DNA from 3 places in the Nonomuraea sp. K271 genome. Region 1 is predicted to be linked to each of the others. Evidence: riboswitches for the same ligand, from Rfam matches in the RefSeq annotation. Region 1 holds a riboswitch; each other region holds the start of a gene.
What was found. A riboswitch is a leader RNA that binds a small molecule or an ion and turns the genes downstream of it on or off. The one in region 1 is predicted to bind thiamine pyrophosphate.
Positions count from the first base shown of each region.

Region 1 (3,265 bases):
GCCGAGCACGTAGGCGCTCACCACGCCGCTGAGCATGCCCGTGGACACCCCGAGGTCGGCCCGGATGGCGGGGAGGGCGACGTTCAGCATGGCGACGTCGATGCCTTCGAGAAAGATGGCCCCGCACAGAACAATCAGTACGCCCCACCTGCGAGCAGGGACAGGCATGACAACCCCCGGTTACTCAAATGCATGTCGGTTCCTTGTTGTAACCGTCCACATCATTGGCCATCATGGGATGTCATGGAAGAAGGCACTTCCGAATCACTCGGTTACTCCGCGGGCACCGTGGCCGACGACGACTATGACGTGCGCCTGTGGGACACCCGTGAGGACTGCGACGTGCGCCAGATCCTCGACCGCATCGCCGACAAGTGGTCGCTGCTGGTCATCGCCATGCTCGACTGCGAGAGCATGCGTTTCACCCAGCTCCGCCGCGAGATCGACGGCGTCAGCCAGCGCATGCTGAGCGTCACCCTGCGCCAGCTCGAACGCGACGGCCTGGTCAGCCGCACGGTTCACCCCGTCGTGCCGCCGAGGGTCGACTACGCGCTGACGCCGCTCGGCCGTACGCTGCACGAGACCATCAAGCCCCTGGTCACCTGGACCGAGGCGCACCAGGAGGAGATCGCCCGCGCACGCGCCGCGTACGCCCGTGCTCATGGCCCCACTCCGTGAGGCGGGCCGGTCGCCGGCCGCCGTCGCCGCGAGATGATGGGGTCATGACCGTTCCAGAGATCGAGCCGAGCGACATTCCCGCGGACGCCTACCTCCTCGACGTCCGCGAGCAGGACGAATGGCGGGCGGGCCACGCCCGTGAGGCGGTGCACATCCCGATGACCCAGATCCAGGGCCGGGTCGACGAGGTGCCGGGCGACCGGACGATCTATGTCGTCTGCCGGGTCGGCGGCCGGTCGCTGCAGGTGGCGGCCTGGCTCAACCAGCTCGGGCGCGAAGCGGTCAACGTCGGGGGCGGCATGCAGTCGTGGGAGGCGGCCGGGCGTCCGCTGGTCAGCGAGACGGGGGAGCAGCCCTTCGTGGCCTGAGCCGAACACCCTGGCGTCCCCGAGCAGGCCGAAGGGCCACCCACGTGTGCCATGGGTGGCCCTGCCTGTGGCTCCCGGGCTGGCCGAACTCGGAGAGATGAGGCATCATGGGGCCCGCGGAACTGGGACATTCCTGCTCCGCAGGCAACAAATCGATCCGCGGGAGCTTGAGGCAATCAGGCTGAGAGGGCGACTACGGCTGTCGCCGACCGCATGAACCTGTCCGGGTAATGCCGGCGTAGGGAGTGTGCGATGTCGCATGTGGCCGACGAAGTTCCGCTGACCCTCGACGGGCAGCCCCCCAAGACCCTGGGCGTGCTCGACCAGGGCGCGCTCTGGGCCAACCTCGGTGTCAGCCTCCTCGGCTTCTCAGGGGCGCTGCTCCTGCTCGACCCGACCGGCGACGCGCCGCTCAGCCTGGCCGCCGCGCTGGTGGCGACGGTGGTCGGCAGCCTCGTCGGCACGGCCATGGTCGGTCTCTCCGCCATCCCCGGCACCCGTACGGGCCAGCCCGCGATGGTGCTGCTGCGCGGCCTGTTCGGGGCCAGGATCTCGTACGCGCCCACGGTGCTGAACATCGTGCAGATGCTCGGCTGGGGCGCCTTCGAGCTGTGGGTGATCGCCAAGGCCGCCAGCGCGATCTTCGACGGCGTGGCGTACCCCGTGTGGGTGGTGGTGGCGGGCGTGCTGACCACCGCGCTCACGATCTGGCCGCTGGGCGCGATCCGGCTGCTGCGGCGGTACGTCACCGTCGGCGTGATCGTGTCGATGATCTGGTTCACCTGGCATTTCCTGTCCGAGACGCCCGCCCCCGCCGGCGGGTCGTGGACCGGGTTCGCCCCGGCCGTCGACTACGTGATCGCGCTGTCGGTGTCCTGGGTGCCGCTGGCCGCCGACTTCGCCCGGCACTCCCGCTCCGCGCGGGCGGCGTTCACCGGGATCGTCGGCGGCTACACGATCGCCCAGGTGGCCTGCCTCGGGCTCGGCGTCTACGCCGTGGCCATCGCCGGCGCCGCCGCCGTGAACGCCGACAACACGGCCGTGTTCGACCCGTTCGTGGCCGCCCCGCTGGGCGCGCTGTTCTTCGGCATCCTGGTGCTGCGCGAGACCGACCAGTCGTTCGCGAACGTCTACTCCACCACCATGTCGCTGCAGAACCTGATGCCGCGCGTGGACCGGCGGATCATCTCGACCGCCATCGGCGTGTTCACCGTCGTGATCGCCCTCGTCGTGGACGTCACCTCGTACGGCGCGTTCCTGGGGGTGATCGGGGCGGTGTTCGTCCCGATGTTCGCGGTGCTGGCCGTCGACTATTTCGCCTTCGGCGGCGGCGACCGCTGGAACACGGGCGAGAACGCCCCCTCGCGCTGGTCGATGCTGGTGCCGTGGGCGCTCGGCTTCGCCGCCTACTGGCTGACCACCTCGACGCCCACGATCGCCGCGTGGGACGGGGTCTGGGCCTCCGCCCGCGACGCCATCGGCTTCACCCGGCAACCGTGGATGAACGGCGCACTCGGCGCGGCGGTGGTGGCGGCCCTCGTGACCGCCGTCATCGGCGTGTCGCGGAGGCGCGCTGCTCGACGTTGAGCAGGTGCTGCTTGGCGCTCGCGCCACCCGCGTAGTCGCCGAGCGCGCCGTCCTCGCGCACCACCCGGTGGCAGGGCACGATCACGCAGACGGGGTTGGAGGCCAGCGCGTTGCCGATCGCGCGCAACGCGCGCGGCCTGCCGATGCTCTGGCCGATCTGCTCCAGCGTCGTGGTCGTGCCGTAGGGGACCGCCATGGTCTTCTGCAGCACCGAACGGGCGAACGTGGTGGCCAGCGCCCAGTCGACCGGCGTGGCGAACGCGCGCAGCCGGCCCGAGAAGTAGGCGTCGAGCTCTCTGCGCACCGGGTCGAGCCGCCGCGCGTCGTTGCCGATGAACGTGCCCACATGCCGGCTGACCAACTCGAAGACGTCGTTCTCGCTCTCGAAGCTGCAGGCCGCGATGCCCTTGCCCGTCACGGCCAGCACCAGCCTGCCCACGGCGCCGTCGTAGGTGCCGAACGCGATGTCGGGAGGCGTCTCGCCGCGGTAGGTGCTGGAGGTCACCCGCAACAGGGCATCGAGATCACCGCTCGCCATTCGCCCTCACCCTCCACACCCGCCGAGAATCGCCGTGACCGCAGCGTATCGGACGGATCGCCCGACGCACCTACCTAGCCACGTGCACTATGGA
Region 1 is NZ_JAAAHR010000003.1:65,554-68,818, reverse strand. It holds gene GUY59_RS01715 (MFS transporter) at 1-168, opposite strand, end outside; gene GUY59_RS01710 (winged helix-turn-helix transcriptional regulator) at 244-678, shown strand; gene GUY59_RS01705 (rhodanese-like domain-containing protein) at 723-1,046, shown strand; TPP riboswitch at 1,196-1,308, shown strand; gene GUY59_RS01700 (purine-cytosine permease family protein) at 1,299-2,633, shown strand; gene GUY59_RS01695 (methylated-DNA--[protein]-cysteine S-methyltransferase) at 2,596-3,171, opposite strand.

Region 2 (3,265 bases), on a different contig from region 1:
GTCCAGCCCGTGCTCGTCGGCGTAGCGCCGTACGTCGTGGCTGATGCGCATGGAGCAGAACTTGGGCCCGCACATGGAGCAGAAGTGGGCGGTCTTGGCCGGCGCGGCGGGCAGGGTCTCGTCGTGGAACGAGCGCGCCGTGTCGGGGTCGAGCGACAGGTCGAACTGGTCCTCCCAGCGGAACTCGAAGCGCGCGTCCGACAGCGCGTCGTCCCACGCCTGGGCGCCGGGGTGCCCCTTGGCGAGGTCCGCCGCGTGGGCGGCGATCTTGTACGTGATCACGCCGGTCTTGACGTCGTCCCTGTTCGGCAGGCCGAGATGCTCCTTGGGGGTGACGTAGCAGAGCATCGCGGTGCCGTACCAGCCGATCATGGCGGCGCCGATGCCCGAGGTGATGTGGTCGTAGCCGGGGGCGACGTCGGTGACGAGCGGGCCGAGGGTGTAGAACGGCGCATCGTCGCAGAGCTCGCGCTGCAGGTCGACGTTCTCCTTGATCTTGTGCATGGGCACGTGCCCCGGGCCCTCGATCATCACCTGGACGTCGTGCGCCCGCGCGATCGTGGTCAGCTCGCCGAGCGTGCGCAACTCGGCGAACTGGGCCTCGTCGTTGGCGTCCGCGATCGAGCCGGGACGCAGCCCGTCGCCGAGGGAGAACGACACGTCGTAGCGGGCCAGCAGCTCGCACATCTCGTCGAAGTTGTCGTACAGGAAGCTCTCGCGGTGGTGCGCCAGACACCAGGCCGCCATGATCGAACCCCCGCGCGAGACGATCCCGGTCTTGCGGCGGGCGGTGAGCGGCACGTACGCCAGCCGCACGCCCGCGTGCACGGTCACGTAGTCGACGCCCTGCTCGCACTGCTCGATCAGGGTGTCGCGGAAGACCTCCCACGACAGCGCCTCCGGGCGGCCGCTGACCTTCTCCAGCGCCTGGTAGATGGGCACGGTCCCGACCGGCACGGGCGAGTTGCGGATGATCCACTCGCGGGTCTCGTGGATGTCGGGCCCGGTGGACAGGTCCATGATCGTGTCGGCGCCCCACCTGGTGGCCCAGGTCATCTTCTCGACCTCCTCCTCGATGGAGGAGGTGACGGCGGAGTTGCCGATGTTGGCGTTGATCTTCACGAGGAAGTTGCGGCCGATGATCATCGGCTCGGTCTCGGGGTGGTTGACGTTGGCGGGGATGATGGCTCTGCCCGCGGCGACCTCCTGGCGTACGAACTCGGGGGTGACTCCCTCCCGGACCGCCACGAACTCCATCTCCTTGGTGACGATCCCCCGCCTGGCGCAGCCCACCTGGGTCATGGGCGCGCCCGCCGCGCGGCGCTGGGCGATCCACGGCTCGCGCGGTCTCGCCAGCCCGCGCCGCACGTCGGTCTCGACGTACGGGTCGGTGTACGGGCCCGAGGTGTCGTAGAGCGTCACCGACGACCCGTCGGTGAGGTTCACCTGGCGCTTGGGGACGCGGAGGTCGCCTTCGTAGATCTTGGTAAAGGTGGGGACGCGCGCGTCGGTCATCGCGCAAACTCCCTTCGCCGGCATTACCCGGAGCAGGTTCTGGCGGTCGGCGGCTCTCAGCCGTCCTCTCAGCCCGGTCTGCACCGGGCTCCCGCGTTGGACGGCCGTGATCGTACCCACGCCTGTGCCATGACGAAACATGACATCATCCGCAAAATGGAAGATCCCACGTCAACGACCACGGCCGCCTACGACCACATCGCCTCCGGCTGCGCCGCCCGCACCGAGCACCCCGACGACGCCCTACAGGCCTTCAGGCGGCGCTTCGCCGAGGCCGTGCCCGCCGGCGCGACGGTCGCCGACCTGGGATGCGGGCCAGGAAGGGACGCCGCCTGGCTGCGCGAGTGCGGGCTGCGGGTCGTCGGCGTCGACCGCTCGGCCGCGATGGCGCGGCTCGCCGCCGCCCGCGGCGTGCCCGCCGTACTGGGAGACCTGCGCCGGCCCTCCGTGGCCCCCGGCTCGCTCGCCGGCCTGTGGTCGGTCGCGGCCCTGCTGCACGTGCCCGCCGCCGACACCGAGGCCACACTGCACGCCTGGTGGACGGCCCTGCGACCGGGCGGCGTGCTCGGGCTGAGCACCTCGGCGGGCGACACCGAAGGATGGGAGGAGCTGCCGCGCGACACCGGCCGCCGCCGCTGGTTCGCCCACCGCGACCCCGGCACGCTCCTGCACCTGCTCGGCGCGGCCGGATTCGAGACCGTCGAACACGGCCTGAACCGCGCCGAACGCACGTGGCTGAGTGTCCTGGCGACCAGGCGCGAGGTTTGACGACCGCCTCCAGCGGTACCAACCCCATCAGGGGGACTATGAAAAAGATCGCCGCTGTCGCAGGACTCGTGCTGCTGGCCACGTTCGGCGTCACCGCCGCCCACGGCGACGGTACGGACCAGCACGAGGTGAGCCAGGAACAGTACGAGACCCTGCTCGCCCAGTGCAGCTACGCCGGCACGGGCAAGGCGCGTTGCCGCTCGACGGTCAAGGAGATCTACCGCATCGGCGCCGAGGACACGAAGCTCGACTGCCGTACGTACGCCGGCGTGTCCGTCTGCGGCACGCTCAAGCTCAGCCAGGCCGAGCGGGCGTGCATACGCGACTCCACGGAGGGCGGCATCTCGTTCCGCCGCGCCGAGGTGGAGTGCTACGCGTCATCCTGAGGAGCTGCCGTGATCATCGTGGGAGTCGATGGCTCACGCGCCGGGCTGGAGGCAGCCGGCTGGGCGGCCAGGGAGGCGGCGCTGCGCCGCGCGCGACTGACCGTCGCGCACGCGGTGCCGCGGTGGGTGTGCGACGAACTGTCCGCCCGCTACGCCGAGGTCGCCCGGTGGATGCGCGACGAGGCGAACTCGGTGCTCACCGCCGCACGCGACCGGGCGCTCCGCGAACGCCCCGCCATCGTCGTCGAAACCACCCTGCTCCCCGGCGACCCCCGCACGGCGCTGATCAAGGCCGCGGAACAGGCCGAACTCCTGATCGTCGGCAGCCACGGCATCGGCGGCGTACGCGGGCTGCTCGTCGGATCCGTCGCCCACGGGGTCGCCGCCCACGCCCGTACGAACGTCGTCGTGGTCGGCGAACGGCCCGCGACACCGTCGCGCGGCGAGATCGTGGCCGGCTTCGACGGCTCCCCGCCCAGCCTTCGGGCGCTCGACTTCGCCCTTGCCGCGGCCGGGCTGCGCGAGGCGCGGCTGCGGGTCGTGCAGGCGTGGGCCTGGCCGCGGCCCGGCGGCTTCCCACCGGCCGACCCCGACAC
Region 2 is NZ_JAAAHR010000018.1:748-4,012, reverse strand. It holds gene thiC (phosphomethylpyrimidine synthase ThiC) at 1-1,515, opposite strand, end outside; TPP riboswitch at 1,508-1,620, opposite strand; gene GUY59_RS08805 (class I SAM-dependent methyltransferase) at 1,672-2,283, shown strand; gene GUY59_RS08800 (hypothetical protein) at 2,322-2,669, shown strand; gene GUY59_RS08795 (universal stress protein) at 2,679-3,265, shown strand, end outside.
Region 2: it holds a riboswitch for thiamine pyrophosphate, as region 1 does, so the genes downstream of both, thiC (phosphomethylpyrimidine synthase ThiC) here and GUY59_RS01700 (purine-cytosine permease family protein) in region 1, are expected to answer to the same signal.

Region 3 (3,265 bases), on a different contig from region 1:
CCCAGCCCGGACCCGATCGGCGCGCCCAGCGGCATGACGGCCGCGCAGCCCGCCTGCTCCAGGCGCCGCGCCAGCGCCGGATCGTCGCCGATGTACGGCAGCACCACGAACCCGTCGGCCACCAGCCGCTCGGCCGCGTCGAACGTCTCGATGGGGTCGGGCAGCAATGTCCGCTCGTCGGCGATGACCTCCAGCTTGACCCAGGGCGTGCCGAGCGCCTCCCTGGCCAGCCGCGCCGTCAGCACGGCGTCGCCCGCGGTGAAGCAGCCGGCGGTGTTGGGCAGCACCCTGATGTCCCGCCTGCGCAGTACGTCGAGCACGGAGCCGCGGGCCTCCGGGTCGAGCCGCCGCATGGCGACCGTGGTCAGCTCGGTGCCCGACGCGGCCAGCGCCTGGTCGAGCACCTCGAGCGAGGGGGCGCCGCCGGTGCCCATGATGAGCCGGGAGGAGAACTTCTCCCCGGCTATGATCAGATCATCCACCTTGCACCGCCGTCAGGACCTCTACGCGGTCGCTGTCGCTGAGCGCCGTCGTCTCCCAGGCGCTGCGCGTGACCACCTCGTCGTTCACGGCCACGGCCACGCCGGTGGTGGACGCGGTCAGCGTGCTCACGGCCTGCGCCACGGTCGTGCCGTCGGTCACCTCGTGCGCGGCCCCGTTGATCATCACAATCATGAAATATCCCGAAACCTCTCTGGCGAGCACAGCGCCGCCAGCTCGCCCTCTTCACCCAGCAGGATGGCCGTCGTCAACGGGGCCAGCAGTACGCCGCCCCGATGGTGCCCGGTCGCCAGCGTGAGCCCGGGTGTGCCGCTCGGGCCGATGGCGGGCAGGTTGTCCGGAGTCCCCGGCCGCAACCCGGCCACCACGTCGGCGACCTCCAGCTCGGTGACGCCCGGCACCAGCTCCCTGGCGTCGCGCAGCAGCTCGTAGAGCCCGCCCGCCGTCACCCTGGTGTCGAACCCCAGCTCCTCCTGGGTGGCGCCGACGACCAGCTCGCCGTCGCCCCTGGGGACCAGGTAGACGGACGAGCCGTGCACGGTGCCGCGTACGCACCGGCCGAGCAGGGGCTGCGAGGAGCGCAACCGCAGGATCTGCCCCTTCACCGGCCGCACCGGCACCCCGGCCAGCGCGGCGCTCCACGCCCCGGCCGCCAGGATCACCCGCTCTGCCCGCACCTCCCGCGGCACGCCCCCATCGGCCACGCCGGGGGCCTGGACGTCCGGTGGCGTAAGGCGTACCCCTGTGACCTTGCCGTCGTCGCGCAGGAGCTCGCTCACGCGCGCCCTCACCAGCGGGACGCCCCGCCGGTCGAGGGCGGCGAGCAGGGCCGCCGTCACGCGGCGCGGATCCACCCAGGCGTCACCGGGGGCCAGCAGGCCGCCGCGCACGGCGGGGGCCAGCATGGGCTCCAGACGCCGGCACTCGCGCCCGGTCAGGCGTTCGACCGGGAGGTCCAGCTTTTCCATGAACGCGGCCAGCTCGTCCAGCGCCGCCAGGTCGTCGGCGCCGAACGCGACGTCCAGCGTGCCGTCAGTACGGAAGTCGAGCGCGTCCGCCCCCGCGAGCCCGGCGTCCACGGCCAGCTCGGCGGCGAAGGACGGCCAGCGGCGCAGCGCCGTCAGCCCCAGCCGCAGCAGCGGCGCCTCGGTGTAGGTCACCTCGCTGACCGGGGCCAGCATCCCCGCGGCCGCGTGCGACGCCCCGGAGGCGGGCGCCGGGTCGGCCACCGTGACCGGCCGCCCGGAGCGGGCCAGCCGCCAGGCGATCGACAGCCCGACGATCCCTCCGCCTACGATCACGTCCACATGCGCTCCCTTCGCCGGCATGACCCGGATCAGGTGTCTTGCGGTCGAAGGCCCGGTCAAGCCTTCCTCTCAGCCCGGTAACGGCCGGACTCCCGCGCGTCTTTCCCCCACCAGCCTACGGCCTCGGTGTCACGCCGCGGCACGGCCCCCGTTATGGTCATCAACGTGAACCACGTCGTCGTCGTCGGAGCAGGCCTGGCCGGTCTGCGGACCGTGGAGGCGCTGCGCTCGCGGGGCTTCACCGGCCGCGTCACCATGGTCGGCAGGGAACGCCATCGCCCCTACGACCGCCCGCCCCTGTCCAAGGCCGTGTTGTCCGGGGAGGCCGACGACAGCTACATCGGCACCGACCTGGCCGCGCTCGGCGTCGACTTCCGGCCGGGCGTCAGCGCCAAGTCGCTGCGCGCGGGGGTCGTGGAGACGACGGAGGGCGAGTTGGGCTACGACGGCCTGGTCATCGCCACCGGAGCCGACCCGATCAGGCTCCCCGGCGACGGCCCTCAGCACGTGCTGCGCACCCTCGACGACGCCCACGAGGTCAGGGCGATGCTCGTCCCCGGCGCCCGCGTCGCGATCATCGGCGCCGGGTGGATCGGCGCCGAGGTGGCCACCGCCGCGCGCCGGGCCGGGTGCGAGGTGACGGTGGTCGAGGCCGGTCCCGCGCCGCTCGCCACCGCAGTCGGGGCCGAGCTCGGGGCGCGCACCGAGCGGTGGTACGACGGCATCGACCTTCGGCTCGGGGCCATGGTCGACTCCGTCGACGAGGGCGGCGTGCGGCTGGTGGGCGGCGCGTTCGTCGACGCCCACGTGGTCGTCACCGGCATCGGCGTGCGCCCCGCCGTCGAGTGGCTCGCCGACGCCGACATCGACCTGCACAACGGCGTCGTCACCGACGAGCGCCTGCGCGCCTCCCTGCCCGGCGTCGTCGCCGTCGGCGACTGTGCCGCCTGGTGGTCGCGCCGCTGGCAGACCCGGCTCCGCGTCGAACACTGGGACTCCGCGCTCAACGCACCGGAGGTCGCCGCCGCGACCCTGCTCGGCGAGGACGCCGTCTACGATCCCGTGCCGTACTTCTGGTCGGAGCAGTTCGGGCACATGGTGCAGTACGCCGGTCATCACCCGGCCGGCGAACGCCTCCTCTACCGCGGCGACACCGAGGGTAAGTGGTCGGCCGTCTGGCTCACCGCCGACGACGCCCTCGCCGCCGTGCTGGCCGTCGATCGGCCCCGAGATCTGGTCCAGGGGCGCAGAATCATCGCCTCCGGCCAACGCCTCGACGCCAAACGCCTGGTAGATCCCGAAGTGTCCCTACGAGATTGTGTTGTTTGAGCAAGCACGCCATGTGGTAGTTGTGGTTTCGTGACACTTTCTGTTGCACAGATCGACCGGGAGACCGACCAGCTCGTGAACGAGTGGCTCACTCTCCCCGAAGTGGCCTCACGCCTCGACCTTCCGCT
Region 3 is NZ_JAAAHR010000052.1:6,113-9,377, forward strand. It holds gene GUY59_RS19575 (thiazole synthase) at 1-482, opposite strand, end outside; gene thiS (sulfur carrier protein ThiS) at 475-666, opposite strand; gene thiO (glycine oxidase ThiO) at 672-1,829, opposite strand; TPP riboswitch at 1,798-1,914, opposite strand; gene GUY59_RS19590 (NAD(P)/FAD-dependent oxidoreductase) at 1,974-3,137, shown strand; gene GUY59_RS19595 (Rv2175c family DNA-binding protein) at 3,168-3,265, shown strand, end outside.
Region 3: it holds a riboswitch for thiamine pyrophosphate, as region 1 does, so the genes downstream of both, thiO (glycine oxidase ThiO) here and GUY59_RS01700 (purine-cytosine permease family protein) in region 1, are expected to answer to the same signal.